Regions from separate parts of the Saccharopolyspora sp. ID03-671 genome, predicted to be linked through region 2. Evidence: riboswitches for the same ligand, from Rfam matches in the RefSeq annotation. Region 2 holds a riboswitch; each other region holds the start of a gene.

Region 1 (5,806 bases), 770 kb from region 2:
GGATCCGGCCAGATCCGGGGCGCCTCGGTGATCTCGGGCCCGAGCTCGGCCTTCTCGGGCTCGTCGGATTCGGTCTGGTTCCGGCGGTCGGCGATGTAGAACGGCGCGGCGGCCAGGATCGGGACCGACATGCCGATGAACACGATCAGAAGAGAACTCACTGCCCCGGGACTCCATCCACGCCTGAAGAACGACCGCCCCCTGAATGCCCAGCTCGAGCAGGGGTTTCGCCCTGGATGTCGCTGTGCTGGGCGCTTCGTTAACACCACAAGATCGTGACCTGCATCACAACATGAATCACGCTTTGGTGTTATCCGAAGAGGGTGACGGCCCACCGCTCGCGATGAGCCGCCGTCAGCGTAACTGAGATGCGAATTCCTTGTCAGGCAAGGAATTTCGCGGTCGGCCAGGTCTCCTTGATCCACGCGCTGTTCCAGAACAGCCACTCGTACTCGGTCGCGCGGGCGAACGCGGCGAACATCTGCTCCCGCGTCGCCTCGTCGGCGCGCGCCGCGACCTTGTCGGTGAGCTCGCGCGCGGACAGCACCGCCTCGGCGAACTCGTCGTCGGCGTAGGTGGTGATCCACGCCTTGTACGGGTGACCGTCGATGGCGCCGGTCGCGTCGAGGATCGTGCTGCCGACGTGCTGGTAGACCCAGAAGCACGGCAGGATCGCCGCCAGCAGCACCGGGTAGGACTCGGTCAGCGCGCAGGCCCGCAGGTAGGACGTGTAGCCCAGGCACGTCGGCGAGGTGTCGATCCCGGCGATCTCCTCGTCGGTCAGCCCGAACTCGGCGACGTAGCCGGCGTGCAGCCGGCGCTCCTCGATCAGCGCGCCCTGCGCGGCACCGGCCAGGAACGCCGCGTCCGCGGCGTCGTCGGCACGGGCCGCCGCGGCCGACAGCGCCTGCGCGAAGCCGACCAGGTAGCGGGCGTCCTGGACGATGTAGAAGGCGAAGACGTCCCGCTGCAGGCTGCCGTCGGCGAGCGCGACGTTGAACGGGTGCTCCTCGATCGCCTTCTGGAGTCCGGCGGTCCGGTCCCACGCCTCAGCGCAGAAACCCCCGGCAGGCGGTGCGGGCAAGGTGCTCATGAAAACCCTCGCAGAGATCGGTGGGTCCGGGAGTCGGACAGTTCTAGCCAGAACTGTCCATGATCGAAGTCCGAAATGTCCGGTCAATTATGGCTAAAACTGTCACCACCAGCGGTGGAAGTGGTGCACCGGACCGTGACCGCGGCCCACGTCGAGGCGCTCCGAGGCGCGCAGCGCGTCGGTGAGGTACTGCTTGGCCTCGCGAACGGCCTCCAGCCAATCCGCGCGCTGCGGGCGCAGCGCCGCGATCGCCGCCGAGAGCGTGCAGCCGGTGCCGTGATCGTTGGTGGTGGCCACCCGCTCGCTGCTGAGGAACTCGGCCAGCCCGTCGCCGTGGAGCAGGTCGACGCTGGTCTCCCCGTCCAGGTGACCGCCCTTGAGCAGCACCTGCTTGGCGCCCAGGCCCGCCAGCCGCTCGGCCTGCGCCGGCATCTCGTCGGGGCTGCCGATCTCGGACTCGCCGAGCAGGTCGGCCGCTTCCGGCAGGTTCGGCGTGATCAGGTCCACCCGCGGCAGCAGCACGTCGCGCAGCGCGCCGACGGCCTCCGGCGCCAGCAGCCGGTCGCCGCTCTTGGCGACCATGACCGGGTCGAGCACCACGAACCGCGGCGCGTAGCGCTCCAGCACGGCCGCGACGGCGCGGATGACCTCGGCGTTGGCCAGCATGCCGATCTTGACCGCGTCCACCCGGACGTCGTCGAGCAGCGTCACCAGCTGGTCGGTGATGAAGTCCGGCGGCACCTCCTGCACCCGGCTCACCCCGGTCGTGGTCTGCGCGACCAGCGCGGTGATCACCGACATGCCGTAGGCGCCGTTGGCGGAGAAGGCCTTGAGGTCGGCCTGGATACCGGCACCGCCGCTCGGATCGGTCCCGGCGATGGTCAGCACGTTGGGGGCCATGACGTCCCTCCGCTAGTACGAGCTAGGTCAGGTTCAACGGGTCTGTTCTCAGCCCCTGGCCGGGGCACCCCGCGTCACTGGCACCAACCTAACAACCGAGGGCAAGCCCCGGCCCCGCGCGGTTCAGTCGATCAACCCGAGCACCTGGCCGACGCTGAGCACCTCGCCCGCCCGCACCTGGTGCCACGCCGTGCCGGTGGCCAGCGCCCGCACCCTGATCCCGGGGCCGTCGGAGTCGGCCGGACGCAGCTCGGCCAGCGGCTGACCCGCCCGCACCCGGCTGCCGTCCGGCACCAGCCACCGCACGACCACCCACCGGTCCGGGCCGGGCCGCGCGCCCGGCAGGTGCAACTCGGTCATCTCGCGGCCCCCCGCCTCGCCGAGCGGTCAGGATGCGGCGAATGCCGCAGCGGATGAGCCCACCCGCAGGAAAAGCCACCCCGATGGAGCAGTGCGATCGCGATCGATTTCACACCGTGAAAGCCCCCACCGGAAGGCAAGGTCACCCTTCGTCGAAGACTAAAGTGGAGGGCGATGGAAACCACGACCGATGCCCCAGGCTTCGCCCGCTCGCGCCGGCAGCGTCCTGCTCAGGACCCGGCGCAGATCTGGGCGCCGCTAGCGGACCTGACCGAGGCCGCCGTCGCGGCCGCCGGATCGGGGACGGTGGCGATCACCCGCGGATTCGACCGCAACAGCCGTCAGCGCGCCAAAGCGCTGCGCGAACTGCTGTCCCGGCGCGACGTGCCGGCGATCGAGGTCACGCCCGCCCCGGGCAGTGACCGGCTGCTGACCGACGTGGCGGTCAGCGCGGTGGTCAACCTGATCGGCGCCGGCTCGTGGCAGCCCTACCGGCTGGCCGCGCAGCTGCGCGCCCCGGTGCTGACCCCCAAGCCCGGCACCGAGCCGGGCGAGGAGGCCACCAGGGATGTCATCGCGCTGGCCGGCGAGGAGTCCGGCAAGCGGGACGTCGCGCTCTCGCACGTCGCGGTCCGCGGCGACAACCCGGCCGAGGGTCGGCTGACCGTGTCCTTCGACGGCTCCGAGCAGGTCATCGAGGGCGGCTGGCTGACCGCGACGGTCTCCGGCGACGCGCTGAGCGTGCAGTTCGGCGGCCAGGACCTGGCCGAGCAGGCGGTCACCACCGGCACGATCCGCGTCCAGGCCTCCGACGCACCGCACCGCCTGGTGCGCGACGAGCTGCCGATCGCCGACTTCGAAGGCGCGGTCGTGCTCTCCGCCGAGGAAGCCGGGCTGAAGGTTCGCCCGGTCTGACCAAATCTGACACCGGACGGGTGTATCCGGCTAACAGCACCGGCTCAGGGGCGATTCCCGTTGTGGGATCGCCCCTGAGTCGTGTCCGGGGTCGCGACCGGGGAACCGCAGGTCCGGACATGGCTCACAGCGTTTTCAGGTGATTTCGCCGCAGTGCCGTCATGCACGTCGGGCCGGCGCGTCCCTACACCGGAAGCGCGCAGCGCGCCGCTTCACCGCATCTGGCGGATCGGCACAGGGAGGCTGGGACTGTGGGGCCCAACCAGGAGTGGCACATCAGCTGCCGCGACGTCGCCGGACGGCGACAGGACATGTCGGTGTTCGTCAACCACGGCCGGGTCGTGATCGTGTCACCGCCCGGGGAGACGGCGGTGCTCTCACCGCTGGAGGTCGGCCGTCTGCGCGCGGCCCTGCGCGACGCGGTCGTCACCGCGGCGGGGACCGAGTAGGCCCCGACCCGGATCACTGGGGGTCGGCGCGGCGGGAGAGGCTCCCCCCTCACCCGCCGCGCCGCCTACGTCGCGACCGCGGAATCGGGATACTCGACACGGAGGGCTTGGCCGGGAGGATTACTCACGGCACAATCTACTCCCGAGTAGGTTTCGCGGACGAGGGGTGACCGAGTGAGCTTTCTGCGGCGACTGCCGAGCTTTCTGACCAACCACGCCGCACCGGCCCTGCACACCTTGTTCGTGCTGGTCAAGCAGGGTGTGGTGCGACCGATGCGGCCCGACAGGCTGGTCCGCATCGCCCTGGCCTACCGCCGTTGGGGCATCACCCTGCCGCTCGGCTTCGCCGTCGGCGCCGCGCGCCACCCGGACCGACCGGCCGTGATCGACGAGCGCGGAGCGCTCAGCTACGCCGAGCTCGCCACCCGCACCACCCGGCTGGCCGCCGCGCTGCGCGACCGGGTGCCCGCCAGGACCCGCGTCGGCGTGCTCACCCGCAACCACCACGGGCCCGTCGAGGTCATCGTGGCCGCCGCCAAGCTCGGCGTCGACGTCGTGCTGCTCAACGTCGGGCTCAGCACCCGCCAGCTCGCCGACGTGCTCGCCGAGCAGAACGTCAGCCTGCTCGTCCTCGACGAGGAGTTCGCCGGACACCTCCAGGACCTGCCCAGCGACCTCGACGTCGTCCTCGGGTGGGCCGACGGGCCCACCGAGCACCACACGCTCGACCACCTCATCGCCACGGAGCCCGCCACCAAGCTCCCGCGGCCGCCGCGGCACTCGCGGCTGATCGTGCTCACCTCCGGCACCACCGGGACGCCCAAGGGCGCTCGCCGGCCCGACCCGCCGAGCCTCAACCCCGCGGGCGCGGTGTTCTCCCGCATCCCGCTGCGCGCCGGCGAGCGCGTCCTGCTCAGCGCTCCCCTGTTCCACACCTGGGCGATCGCCGGGTTCCAGCTCTCCGCCGTGCTCGGCGCGACGCTGGTGCTGCGCCGCAAGTTCGACGCCGTCGACACGCTGCGGACCGTGCAGCGGCACCGGGTCAGCGCCATGTTCGGCGTCCCGGTGATGCTGCAGCGGATCCTCGACCTGCCCGCCGAGGAGCGCGAGCGGTTCGACACCTCGTCGCTGCGCATCGTCGCCGCCAGCGGTTCCGCGCTGCCCGGTGACCTGGCCACCCGATTCCAGCGCGCCTTCGGCCCGGTGCTCTACAACCTCTACGGTTCCACCGAGGTCTCGTGGGTCAGCATCGCCACGCCCGCCGACCTGCGCGCCGCCCCGAGCTCGGCCGGGCGGCCGCCGCGCGGCACGCAGGTGCGCATCCTCGACGACAACGGCGAACCGGTCCGCCGAGGCGAGACCGGGCGGATCTTCGCAGGCAACGACATGCTGTTCGACGGCTACACCAACGGCAACAGCCGGGAACGCCGCGACGGCCTCATGTCCACCGGCGACCTGGGACGATTCGACCGATCCGGACGCCTGTTCATCGCGGGCCGCGAGGACGACATGATCATCTCCGGCGGAGAGAACGTCTACCCCAAGGAGACCGAGGACGCCATCACCAGGCTCGACGAGGTGGCCGAGGCCGCCGTCATCGGCGTCGACGACGCCGACTTCGGTCAGCGCCTGGCCGCGTTCGTCGTGCCCCGCGATAAGGGCGCCCTCGACGCCGACCAGGTCCGCAACCACGTGCGCGGGTGCGTCTCGAAGTTCGCCGTCCCGCGCGATGTGATCTTCCTCGACGAGCTCCCCCGCAACCCCACCGGCAAGGTCGTCCCCCGCGAACTGCGATCCCACCTCGACGAATAGCCGAGGTACCGATCAAGACACTCTTCCCGCGGCCCGGGGGTCGCGGGAGTTAGGCTGCGTCGAGTGAATGACCGTCTAGTGTGGATCGACTGCGAAATGACCGGGCTGGAGCTCGGCAAGGACGCGTTGATCGAAATCGCCGCCCTGGTCACCGACGCCGACCTCAACATCCTCGGCGACGGCGTCGACATCGTCATCCACGCCGATGACGACGCCCTCGCCGGGATGCCCGAAGTCGTGCGCGACATGCACGCGCGCTCCGGGCTCACCGACGAGG
Region 2 (5,806 bases):
GCCGGAGACCGCGCGGCTGGCGCTGACCGGCAAGGTCTTCTCCCCCGGCGACGCGGTGTCGCTGCTGCCGCAGGACCTCTCCCCCGCCTCCTCCTCGCGCGCCGGCGAGGTGCGCAGGCAGATGTCCGCCGCGATCGGCCTGACCTGGACCAACGAGCTCATCACGATCGCCTCCGCTGATCCCGCCGGCGCCGTGGCCGTCCAACCGTCCACAGTCGTCGAGTGGCAGGACGGCGTCACCGGAACGCCGCCCGAGCCCGCCGGAACCCCTGCCGCGCCGCGGGAAGCACCCGCCGCCGAGGAGCACCCGGCCGTGCCGGTGGCCGACCTGGTGGGCTCGCGGGACACCGCGCGCAGGCTCACCGAGTGGCTGCGGCTGGCCTTCGACCAGCCCGACCTGCTGCGCAGGCTCGGCGCCGAACCCCGCCTCGGAGCGCTGATCAGCGGCCCGCCCGGCGTCGGCAAGGCCACGCTGGTGCGCGCGGTGTGCGCCGAGACGGGCGCCGAGCTCGTCGAGGTCGCCGCGCCCAGCATCGCCGCGCTGGAGGCCCGCACCGCCGCCGCGCGGCTGCAGCAGGCCGTCGACCGCGCCACGGCCGCCTCCGGTGACCGGGTCCTGCTGATCACCGACGTCGAGGCGCTGCTGCCCGAGTCCGACCCGCCGCCGCTGGCCACCGTCGCGCTCGACGCGCTGCGCGACGCACTCGGCCGCGACCGGCTCGCAGTGGTCGTCACCAGCGCGAACCCGCAGTCGGTCGATCCGCGGCTGCGCGAGCCCGGCCTGGTCGATCGCGAGCTGACCGTCGGGCTGCCCGACGACACCACCCGCGCCGACCTGCTGGGCGTGCTGCTGCGCGGCACCCCGCTCGACGAGGACGTGCGGCTCGACGACATCGCCGGTCGCACACCGGGTTTCGTCGTCGCCGACCTGCTGGCGCTGTGCCGGGAGGCCGCGCTGGGCGCCGCGCTGCGGTATTCCGACGACCCCGCCGACCCGCGCCTGAGCCACCAGGACCTGCTCGACGCGCTGTCCTCGGTCCGGCCGATCTCGATGTCCACTTCGGACAACCTGCAGACCGGTGGGCTCACCCTCGACGACGTCGGCGACATGACCGAGGTCAAGCAGGCCCTCACCGAGACGGTGCTGTGGCCGCTGCAGTACCCGGACTCGTTCACCCGGCTGGGAGTCGAGCCGCCGCGCGGCGTGCTGCTCTACGGCCCGCCGGGCTGCGGCAAGACCCACCTGGTGCGGGCGCTCGCGGGCAGCGGCAGGCTCAACGTGCTCGCGGTCAAGGGCGCGGAGCTGATGGACAAGTGGGTCGGCGAGTCCGAGCGCGCCGTGCGGGAGCTGTTCCTGCGCGCCCGGGGCGCCGCGCCCGCGCTGGTGTTCCTCGACGAGGTGGACGCGCTGGCCCCGCGACGCGGCCAGTCGTCGGACTCCGGCGTCGCCGACCGCGTGGTCGCGGCCCTGCTCACCGAGCTCGACGGCGTCGAGCCGATGCGCGACGTGGTGGTGCTGGCGGCCACCAACCGGCCGGAGCTGATCGACCCCGCCCTGCTGCGCCCGGGTCGGCTGGAGCGCCTCGTCTACGTCCCGCCGCCGGACGCCGACGCCCGCGAAGCGATCCTCGCGGCGGCGGCGAAGAACACGCCGCTCGCCGACGACGTCGACCTCGCGGACCTGGCCGCCGCGCTCGACGGCTACTCGGCGGCCGACTGCACGGCCCTGATCCGCGAAGCGGCGCTCACGGCGATGCGCGAATCCCTCACGGCGGCCGAGGTCACGGCGAGCCACCTGCGCACGGCGCGCGGGGCGGTCCGCCCGTCCCTGGACCCGGCCCAGCTCGAAGCCCTCGCCTCCTACGCCGACGACCAGCGAGGATGACCGGCCGGTCAAGCACCGAAGGTGCCGCACCGCCAAGCGAGGAGACCGCGGGTCATTTCCCGGTGGAAGGGCCCTTGTAGTCGTTGGTGATGATGGCGATCAGACCGGGGGTGGCGTCCTGTATCCCGTCGAAGCGGGCGTCGGCGCGGGCGCCGATGCGGGCGGCGAGCTCCTCGGCCTGCCGCTCCTCGTCGGTGCCGGGCCGGAAGTAGACCGTGGTGGTCGGGATCTTCCCCGCCGCGTAGTTGCCGACCTCGGGCACGTCGTAGCCGGCCTTGCGGAGGTCCTCGGCGGCGCGGTGCGCGAGACCGGAGATCGTCGAGTTGTTGTAGACCCGGACGATGATCTGCTCGCTGCCCTTGCCGGACCCGACCGGGACGTCCTGCGCCTGCCCGGATCCCGTCGACTGACCCGAACCCGTCGACTGGCCGGAGCCCGGTGCCTGGCCCGAGCCCGGCTGCGTGGCCTGCGGCGGCTCGGTCACCGGCGGGGGCGCGACCGGCGGCGGCTGGACGGGCGGGGTGACGGTGGACGGCGCGGGTTTCAGCGGCGGCTGCACCTGCGAGGAGGGTTCCGGCGGGAGGGGTTGGGCGGTGTCCGAGGACTCGCCCGACATCAGGGTCACGGTCCCGAACACGGCGGCGAGCACGCCGACTCCGATCAGACCCAGGCCGATCAGCTTGGCCCCGCCGGGCCCGCCGGACGGTTCCCCAACACTCATCAGTGCAACTCGATTCCCAGTCGTTGAGCGGCCCTGGCGCGCTGCCGCGCCGCCCGTGCCTTGCGCAGTCTCTTGATCAGCATAGGGTCCGCGCGGAACGCCGCGGGAGAATCCAGCAGCGTGTTGAGAAGTTGGTAGTAGCGCGACGCGGACATGTCGAACAGCTCGCGGATCGCGACGTCCTTCTTGCCCGAGCGCTTCCACCACTGCGCTTCGAAGGCGAGGATCCCGCGCTCCCGGTCGGTCAGCTCGCGATCGGTCAGCTCCCGATCGGCTGGTTCCCGTTCCGCGGGAACGGGTTCCGGCTCGACGATCCGCTCGATGGGCTGGGTGATCGGTTCCGCCACCTGCAGCCGCCGACGCGCCGGAGCCTGCTGCCCGTGCGTCCGCGCGAGCTGCTCGCACTGACGGGCGATCTCCTTCGCGGTCAGCATCTGGGCGGCGTCCATCCGGCTCCTCGCCTCGCGATCGGTCGCGGAGAATCACACGGCTGTCATTCCCGCACCAATTGAACCATGCCGTGATCCGGACGGGGAGCCGATCACACACCGGTTTCACGCGCAAGAGCGGCCCGGGTGCCTCACCTGCGCAACCGATAGGGTCCGCGCATGGCTGTTCACCCCATCCGCGTCTACGGCGACCCCGTGCTGCACCACCCGACCCGCCGCGTGGAGAACTTCGACGAGGAGTTGCGCACGCTCGTCGAGGACATGTTCGAGACGATGGCGGCGGCGAACGGGGTCGGGCTGGCTGCCAACCAGATCGGCGTCGACCTGCGGTTGTTCGTCTACGACTGCCCCGACGACGAGGGCGTGCAGCACCGCGGCCTGGTGGTGAACCCCGAGCTGACGACCTCGGAGATCCCGGAGACGATGCCGGACCCGGACGAGGACTGGGAGGGCTGCCTGTCGGTTCCCGGCGAGTCCTACCCGACGGGCCGGGCGAGCTGGGCGAAGGTCACCGGGTCCGATGTGGACGGTGAGCCGGTCGAGGTCGAGGGCACCGGTTTCTTCGCGCGCTGCCTGCAGCACGAGACCGATCACCTCGACGGCTACGTCTACCTGGACCGGCTCACCGGCAGGCACGCCCGCGCCGCCAAGAAGATGATCAAGCGCAACGAGTGGGGCGTTCCCGGGCTCAGCTGGGACCCGGCCGAGATGGGCGACCCGTTCGCCGACGACTGATCCGGATGGCTGAGCCTCCGGATCCGACTGTTGTCTCCGGGGGCTCCTGGCCGTAGCCTCGGGCACTGCACAAATCAATCCGCGGGAGCTCGCACCGAAAGCGGGCTGAGAGGGTGGCTGGAGCAACTCCGGGGCCGCCGACCGCAGAACCTGACCGGGTAATGCCGGCGTAGGGAGTGAACGGCAGTGGCCGACGTGTATCCGAACGCATCCGGAATCACCACGGGACCCATCGAGGGATCCCGAAAGGTCTTCAGCAGCACCGAATCCGGGCTGCGCGTGCCGTTCCGCCGCATCGAGCTGACCAACGGTGAGCACCTCGACGTCTACGACACGTCGGGGCCGTACACCGATGACACCGCCACCGTGGACGTCCACAGTGGTCTGGCTCCGACGCGCGCGGGATGGCGGGACGGACGGGAGCACAACACCCAGCTGGGCTGGGCGAAGGCGGGCGCGATCACCCGCGAGATGGAGTACATCGCGCACCGCGAGGGCGTCTCGGCGGAGTTCGTCCGCGACGAGGTCGCCTCGGGCCGCGCGGTGATCCCGGCGAACCGGTGCCACCCGGAGAGCGAGCCGATGATCATCGGCAAGAACTTCCTGGTCAAGGTCAACGCCAACATCGGCAACTCCGCCGTCACCTCCTCGGTCGAGGAGGAGGTGGAGAAGATGGTGTGGGCGACCCGCTGGGGCGCCGACACCGTGATGGACCTGTCCACCGGCAAGCGCATCCACGAGACCCGCGAGCGCATCCTGCGCAACTCGCCGGTGCCGATCGGGACCGTGCCGATCTACCAGGCGCTGGAGAAGGTCAACGGCGACCCGGCCTCGCTGACCTGGGAGATCTACCGGGACACCGTGATCGAGCAGTGCGAGCAGGGCGTGGACTACATGACCGTGCACGCCGGGGTGCTGCTGCGCTACGTGCCGCTGACCGCCCAGCGCGTCACCGGCATCGTCTCCCGCGGCGGGTCGATCATGGCCGCCTGGTGCCTGGCGCACCACCAGGAGAGCTTCCTCTACACGCACTACAGCGAGCTGTGCGAGATCCTGCGCGCCTACGACGTGACGTTCTCGCTGGGTGACGGCCTGCGGCCGGGTTCGATCGCCGACGCCAACGACCGCGCCCAGTTCGCCGAGCTGGAGACCCTCGGCGAGCTCACCCACATCGCCCGCGAGCACGACGTGCAGGTGATGATCGAGGGCCCGGGTCACGTGCCGATGCACAAGATCGCGGAGAACGTGCGGCTGGAGGAGGAGCTGTGCGGTGAGGCGCCGTTCTACACGCTCGGCCCGCTGACCACCGACATCGCGCCCGCCTACGACCACATCACCTCCGGGATCGGCGCGGCGATGATCGCCCAGGCCGGTACCGCGATGCTCTGCTACGTCACGCCGAAGGAGCACCTGGGCCTGCCGAACCGCGACGACGTGAAGACCGGCGTGATCACCTACAAGATCGCCGCCCACGCCGCCGACCTGGCCAAGGGGCATCCGCGAGCCCAGGAGCGCGACGACGCGCTGTCGCAGGCCCGCTTCGAGTTCCGCTGGACCGACCAGTTCAACCTGTCGCTGGACCCGGACACGGCCCGCGCCTTCCACGACGAGACGCTGCCCGCCGAACCGGCGAAGACGGCCCACTTCTGCTCGATGTGCGGCCCGAAGTTCTGCTCCATGAAGATCACCCAGGACGTCCGCGCCTACGCCGAGGAGCACGGCCTCACCAGCGTCGAAGCCATCGAAGCGGGCATGGCCGAGAAGTCCGAGGAGTTCACCCGAACCGGAGGCGAGGTCTACTTGCCGATCGCGGCCAACGACTGACCGGTTGCTGGGGCGGCTTCGCAAGCCGCCCCAGCAACCTCAGAACTCGTCCGTGGGGATGGCCAGGCCGAAAGGCTCGGGAAGCTCGATCGGCTTGCCGAAGGAGACCTGCTCACGCTTGCCATAGCTGCCGTCCTGCGGATCGGAGTGCAGGAAGACTGTCGGGCCTTCCTCCGCGAACTCGTCGATCAG
Region 3 (5,806 bases), 2.4 Mb from region 2:
CGCCAGAAGCGCCGTCACGCCCTCCAGCGAGGCGCCGTAGCCGGTCGAGGTCGGCACCGCGATCACCGGGCAGGCCACCAGCCCGCCCACGGCGCTGGCCAGCGCGCCCTCCATGCCCGCGACCACGATGACCGCATCGGCCGCCCGCAGGTCCTCGCTCGCCGCCAGCAGCCGGTGGATGCCGGCCACGCCCACGTCGCGGATCACGTGCGTGCGCAGGCCGATCGCCGACGCGACCGCCTCGGCCTCGGCCGCGACCGGCCAGTCCGAGGTGCCCGCGGTGGCCACGCACACCCGGAAGCCCCGGTCCGCGGCGGGCCGCCAGACCAGCAGCCGGGCCGTCTCGTCGTAGTCGCCGCCGGGAACCCGCACCTGCTCGGCGACCTCCGGGTCGACCCGGGTGACCAGCACCGGGCCGGTGCCGCGCGCCAGCAGTTCGGTGACGATGCCGGTGATCTCCTCCGGGCGCTTGCCCGGGCCGTAGACGACCTCGGGCAGGCCCTGGCGTGACTCGCGGTCGGTGTCGACGCGGGCGTAGCCGAGATCGGTGAAGCCCGTCATGACGCGGTCCGGGTGGGAAGCAGCGGCAGCAGCACGTTCATCCGGCCGCTGGTGAAGCCCGCCATGTCCAGCGCGCAGAAGTCGAAACCCGCGTCCCGGCCGGCGGCATCGAGCTCGGCGTGCAGCGCGGCAGCGCGGTCGATGTCCTCGGACGGCACCTCCAGGCGCGCCACCGTGCCCTGCCCGTGCGCCCGGACCCGGCACACCGGGAACCCGAGGTCGTGGACGGCGGCCTCGGCGCGCTCGATCCGGGCCAGCACCTCCGGCGTCACCGGATCGCCGTAGGCGACGCGGGAGGCCAGGCACGCCGCCGCTGGTTTGTCCGCAGTGGACAGTCCGAGCGCGGCGCTGGCCTCGCGCACCTCGTCCTTGGTCAACCCCGCGTCGACCATCGGAGCGACCGCGCCCCGGTGCGCCGCCGCCCGCTGGCCCGGCCGGTGATCGCCCAGGTCGTCCACATTGGTGCCCAGCGCGATGCGCGCGCCCATCGTCGCCGCCAGCGGTTCCAGCGCGTCGAAGAGCGCGGACTTGCAGTGGTAGCAGCGGTTTCCGTCGTTGGCCGCGTACTCCGGGCGGTCGGCCTCGTCGGTGCAGACCTCGACGTGGGCGAAACCGCGCTCGCGCGCGAAGCGCTTCGCCTGCCTGCGCTCCTCGGCGGCCAGGCTCGGCGACACGGCGGTGACCGCGAGCATCCGCGAGCCCAGAACCTGGTGCGCCACCACGGCCAGCAGCGCCGAGTCCACGCCACCGGAGAACGCCACGACCAGGGCTTCCTCGGTGCCGACACGAGCCCGCAGGCGGTCCAAACCGGTCACGACCTCACTCCTCACGCACGGCGGTACCCAGGTGGTCTGACCAGACCTTAACTCGTGCGGGCGATGCGTCCCATGCCCGCGAACGAGATCTTTCCGGTGGTCAACGAGCCTGTTGGGGCCCTGTTCGGAGTGCTAGTGCCGGACTCGCCCACGTGTCCCCCGACCGAGTGGCTCTCCCGGGGAAGGTGGCGTTATCGACCTACCTTCCGAGAGGAACGTGCCGACGGGAGGAGACTGCGGTGACCGACAACAGCGCTGCCCAGCAGATCGCGTCCGGATACGACACCGGGGGCGCCGCCGTCGACCTCGGCGCGGTCGTCATCGACAACGAGGCCGATGCCCAGGCCGCCGTGCGGATCCCGCTGGCGACCCTCAACCGGCACGGCCTGGTCGCCGGGGCCACCGGCACGGGCAAGACCAAGACGCTGCAGCTGCTGGCCGAGCAGCTCTCCGAAGCCGGGGTCCCGGTGGTGCTCGCCGACATCAAGGGCGACCTGTCGGGCCTGGCCCGGCCGGGGGAGGGCGGGGAGAAGCTCGCCGCCCGCGCCCAGGACGTCGGAGACGACTGGCAGGCCTCGTCCTACCCGGCGCAGTTCCTGTCGCTGGGCACCGGCGGGCGCGGCGTGCCGATCCGGGCGTCGATCACCAGCTTCGGTCCGCTGCTGCTGTCGAAGGTGCTCGGGCTCAACGCCACCCAGGAATCCACCCTCGGTCTGATCTTCCACTGGGCCGACCAGCGCGGCCTGGCGCTGCTGGACACCAAGGACCTGCGCTCGGTCATCCAGTACCTCACCAGCGACGAGGGCAAGGAGGACCTCAAGGGCATCGGCGGTGTCTCGGCGGCCAGCGCCGGGGTGATCCTGCGCGCGCTGGCGAACCTGGAGGCCCAGGGCGGCGACGAGTTCTTCGGCGAACCGGAGCTCGACGTCTCCGACCTGCTGCGGCAGGTCGAGGGCAAGGGCGTGGTCAACCTGCTCGAACTCGACGACGTGCAGGCCAACCCGGTGCTGTTCTCCACCTTCCTGATGTGGCTGCTGGCCGAGCTGTTCGAGGAACTGCCCGAGGCCGGCGACCTGGACCGGCCCAAGCTCGTGTTCTTCTTCGACGAGGCGCACCTGCTGTTCAACGACGCCTCCAAGGCGTTCCTGGACCGCATCGAGCAGACCGTGAAGCTCATCCGCTCCAAGGGCGTCGGCGTCTTCTTCTGACACCCAGCTGCCCACCGACCTGCCCAACCCGGTGCTGTCCCAGCTCGGTGCGCGCATCCAGCACGCCATCCGCGCCTTCACCCCCGAGGACCAGAAGGCGCTCGCCCGCACCGTCAAGACCTACCCGACCACCGAGCACTACCGGCTCGACCAGGCGCTCACCACCCTCGGCATCGGCGAGGCCATCGTGACCGTGCTGTCCGAGACCGGTGCGCCGACGCCGGTGGCCTGGACGCGGCTGCGGCCCCCGCGCTCGTTGATGGGCAGCATCGGCGAGGACGCCGTGCGGGAGGCGGCGCAGTCCTCGGACCTGCACGCCAAGTACGCCGAGACGATCGATCGCGAGTCGGCCTACGAGAAGCTCGCCGAGAAGGTCGCCGAACCCTCCGCCGGGCGGACCGGAGCGCCGGCCTCCGCACCCGACGGGGAGGTGCCGGAACAGCGGGAGCGCGAGGAGGCCGGGATGTTCCAGAAGGCGATGGAGAACCCCGCCGTGCGCTCGTTCTTCCGCTCCGCCGCCAGCGCCGTGGGCCGCGAGGTCACCCGGGGGTTGTTCGGGAACCGGAGGCACTGACGGACAACGCGTCACCCGATCAGGTAGGGTCTGCTCGACTTATCCACGCGGGAGCTCGGGCGCACCGGGCTGAGAGGGTGGCAGATCGCGCGCCACCGACCGCAGAACCTGTCCGGATAATGCCGGCGTAGGGAGCTGTCGATGACGCATGACGTCGCGCTGTCCGAAGTTCCGAACACCCTGGACGAACCGGCGCCGAAAACCCTGGGAGTGCTCGACCAGGGCGCGTTCTGGGGCAACCTCGGCGTGAGCCTGCTGGGCTTCAGCGGCGCGCTGGCGGTGCTCGCACCGGCCGGAGTGCCGCAGCTGTCGTTCGCCGCGGCGGTCACCGCGACCGTCGTCGGCACCGTGCTCGGCAGCATCATGGTCGGCATCGCAGCCATCCCGGGCGCGCGCACCGGCGCTCCCGCGATGATGCTGCTGCGGGGCCTGTTCGGCACCCGCCTGTCCTACGTGCCGACCGCGCTCAACATCCTGCAGCTGGTCGGCTGGGGCACCTTCGAACTGCTGGTGATCGCCCAGGGGGCCGAGGCGCTGTTCGGCGGCGGCCCGCAGTGGCTGTACGTGCTCATCGCCGGGGTGATCACCACCGCGTTGACGCTGCGCCCGCTCGGCGCGCTGCGACTGCTGCGCCGCTACGTCAGCGTCGCCGTGCTCATCGCGATGGTCTACTTCTTCGTGCAGCTGCTGATGAAACCGCTGCCGCCGATGCACGAGGGCTCGTGGGAGGGCTTCTGGCCGGGCGCGGACGCGGCGCTGGCCGTGGCGGTGTCCTGGTTGCCGGTCGCCTCGGACTACTCGCGGCACTCCCGCTCCGCGGGTGGCGCGTTCACCGCCGCGACCGTCGGTTACTCGATCACCCAGATCGCCTGCTACCTGCTGGGCCTGCTCGGCCTGGCGCTGGTCGGCTTCGACGGCGACAAGGCGTTCGACCCGCTGCTGGCCGCGCCGCTGGGCGTGCTGTTCTTCGCGGTTCTGGTGCTGCGCGAGGTCGACCAGTCCTTCGCCGACACCTACTCCACCGCGGTGTCCATCCAGAACCTGCGCCCCAGCACCGATCGCCGCGTGCTGAGCCTGATCGTCGGCGCGATCAGCACGCTGGCGGCGCTAACGATGGACATCGAGCAGTTCTCCAACTTCCTGCTGCTGATCGGTTCGGTGTTCGTGCCGATGTTCGGCGTGCTGGCCGTGGACTACTTCCACAACGCCCGCAACCGCGAGTGGGACGTCTCCGCCGAAGCGCCCTCGCGCTGGGGCATGCTCGTGGCCTGGCTGCTGGGCTTCGCGACGTTCCAGCTGATCAACCCGGGTGAGCTCGGCTGGTGGACCCAGCTGTGGACCAGCGCCCGCGAGGCCGTCGGGTTCACCGTGCCGACCTGGATGAGCGCCGCGCTGACCTCGTTCGTGATCTCCGCGGTGGCGGCGGGAGTCATCGGCCTGTTCGCCCGCCGCCACCGCGACTGATCGTCCGGGGACGGCTCCGGCCAGAAGGGGCCGTGGGGCCGGAGCCGTCGTTCCGGACCGCCGGGATCAGTGGTCCCGGCGTGCCACCAGGTGGGCGAGCGCCGTCAGACCCGCCGCCGCCTCCTCGTCCGGCTCGGCCTTGCGGAGATCCGACAGCGCCGCGGCCAGCAGCTCGTCGGCCTGCGCCTGGCTCCACGCCTTGCCGCCCGCCAACGTCACCAGCTCCGCGGCCTGGGCCAGCTCACCGCTGATCAGCGGCTGCTCCCGGTAGTACAGCGAGGCCAACCGCTGACCCGCGTTGGTGCCCGAGGTCAGGGCCGAGACCACCGGCAGCGTCTTCTTGCGCGTCCGCAGGTCGGAGAACACCGGTTTGCCGGTCATCGCCGGATCGCCCCAGATGCCCAGCAGGTCGTCGATGTGCTGGAACGCCAGGCCCAGCCGCTCGCCGAAGCTGCGCATCCGGGTGATCTGCTCCGGCGACCCGCCGCCGTAGAGCGCGCCGAGCGCGCACGCGCAGCCCAGCAGCGCACCGGTCTTGTCGCGCGCCATCCGCTGGCACTCGGCCACGCCCACGTCCGCGCGGGTCTCGAACTCCAGGTCCGCGTTCTGCCCGTCGATGAGCCCCAGCACCGCGCTGCTGAGCATCCGCACCGCGCCGGAGGACTCCGGGTGCCGGGAGGAGGCGAGCACGTCGGCCGCCAGCGACAGCAACGCGTCCCCGGCCAGGATCGCGGTGGCGTTGCCGAACACCGTCCAGGCCGTGGGCCGGTGCCGCCGCGTGACGTCACCGTCCATCACGTCGTCGTGCAGCAGCGAGAAGTTGTGCGCCAGCTCCACCGCCACCGCGGCCGGCACCGCGTCGGCCGGATCGCCGCCCACCGCCGAGGCGCTGAGCAGCACCATCGCCGGGCGCATCGCCTTGCCCCGGTCCGCGCGCACCGGGTCGCCGCGCTCGTCGAGCCAGCCCATGTGGTAACCGGCGACCTGCCGCATCCGGTCCGGGAGCCGGTCCACCGCCGCCCGCAGCGCCGGTTCGACCATCGTCCGGCTGCTGGTCAGCGCCTCGAATGCCTGACCGGCGCGGTTCGCGTCCTGCTGCATCGCGGTCATCTCCGCACTCCCTTCGCTCAGCGGGTGATTTCGACGTTCTCCAGGACGCCGAGCGCGTCCGGGACCAGCACTGC

The links. A riboswitch is a leader RNA that binds a small molecule or an ion and turns the genes downstream of it on or off. The one in region 2 is predicted to bind thiamine pyrophosphate.
Region 1: another riboswitch for thiamine pyrophosphate. It lies ahead of thiD (bifunctional hydroxymethylpyrimidine kinase/phosphomethylpyrimidine kinase); the one in region 2 lies ahead of thiC (phosphomethylpyrimidine synthase ThiC).
Region 3: another riboswitch for thiamine pyrophosphate. It lies ahead of REH65_RS04720 (purine-cytosine permease family protein); the one in region 2 lies ahead of thiC (phosphomethylpyrimidine synthase ThiC).

Annotation. Positions count from the first base shown of each region.
Region 1 covers NZ_CP134054.1:2,620,052-2,625,857, forward strand. The annotation lists gene REH65_RS11705 (hypothetical protein) at 1-161, opposite strand, end outside; gene tenA (thiaminase II) at 383-1,093, opposite strand; gene thiD (bifunctional hydroxymethylpyrimidine kinase/phosphomethylpyrimidine kinase) at 1,196-1,993, opposite strand; TPP riboswitch at 1,981-2,075, opposite strand; gene REH65_RS11720 (hypothetical protein) at 2,117-2,353, opposite strand; gene REH65_RS11725 (hypothetical protein) at 2,528-3,268, shown strand; gene REH65_RS11730 (hypothetical protein) at 3,520-3,717, shown strand; gene REH65_RS11735 (AMP-binding protein) at 3,892-5,529, shown strand; gene orn (oligoribonuclease) at 5,593-5,806, shown strand, end outside.
Region 2 covers NZ_CP134054.1:3,392,477-3,398,282, forward strand. The annotation lists gene REH65_RS15525 (AAA family ATPase) at 1-1,885, shown strand, start outside; gene REH65_RS15530 (LytR C-terminal domain-containing protein) at 1,938-2,606, opposite strand; gene REH65_RS15535 (DUF3263 domain-containing protein) at 2,606-2,869, opposite strand; gene REH65_RS15540 (peptide deformylase) at 3,215-3,790, shown strand; TPP riboswitch at 3,862-3,984, shown strand; gene thiC (phosphomethylpyrimidine synthase ThiC) at 3,977-5,614, shown strand; gene REH65_RS15550 (Uma2 family endonuclease) at 5,654-5,806, opposite strand, start outside.
Region 3 covers NZ_CP134054.1:1,006,280-1,012,085, reverse strand. The annotation lists gene larB (nickel pincer cofactor biosynthesis protein LarB) at 1-561, opposite strand, end outside; gene larE (ATP-dependent sacrificial sulfur transferase LarE) at 558-1,376, opposite strand; partial or broken gene REH65_RS04725 (helicase HerA-like domain-containing protein) at 1,616-3,158, shown strand; TPP riboswitch at 3,196-3,309, shown strand; gene REH65_RS04720 (purine-cytosine permease family protein) at 3,300-4,622, shown strand; gene REH65_RS04715 (family 2 encapsulin nanocompartment cargo protein polyprenyl transferase) at 4,689-5,732, opposite strand; gene REH65_RS04710 (family 2B encapsulin nanocompartment shell protein) at 5,750-5,806, opposite strand, start outside.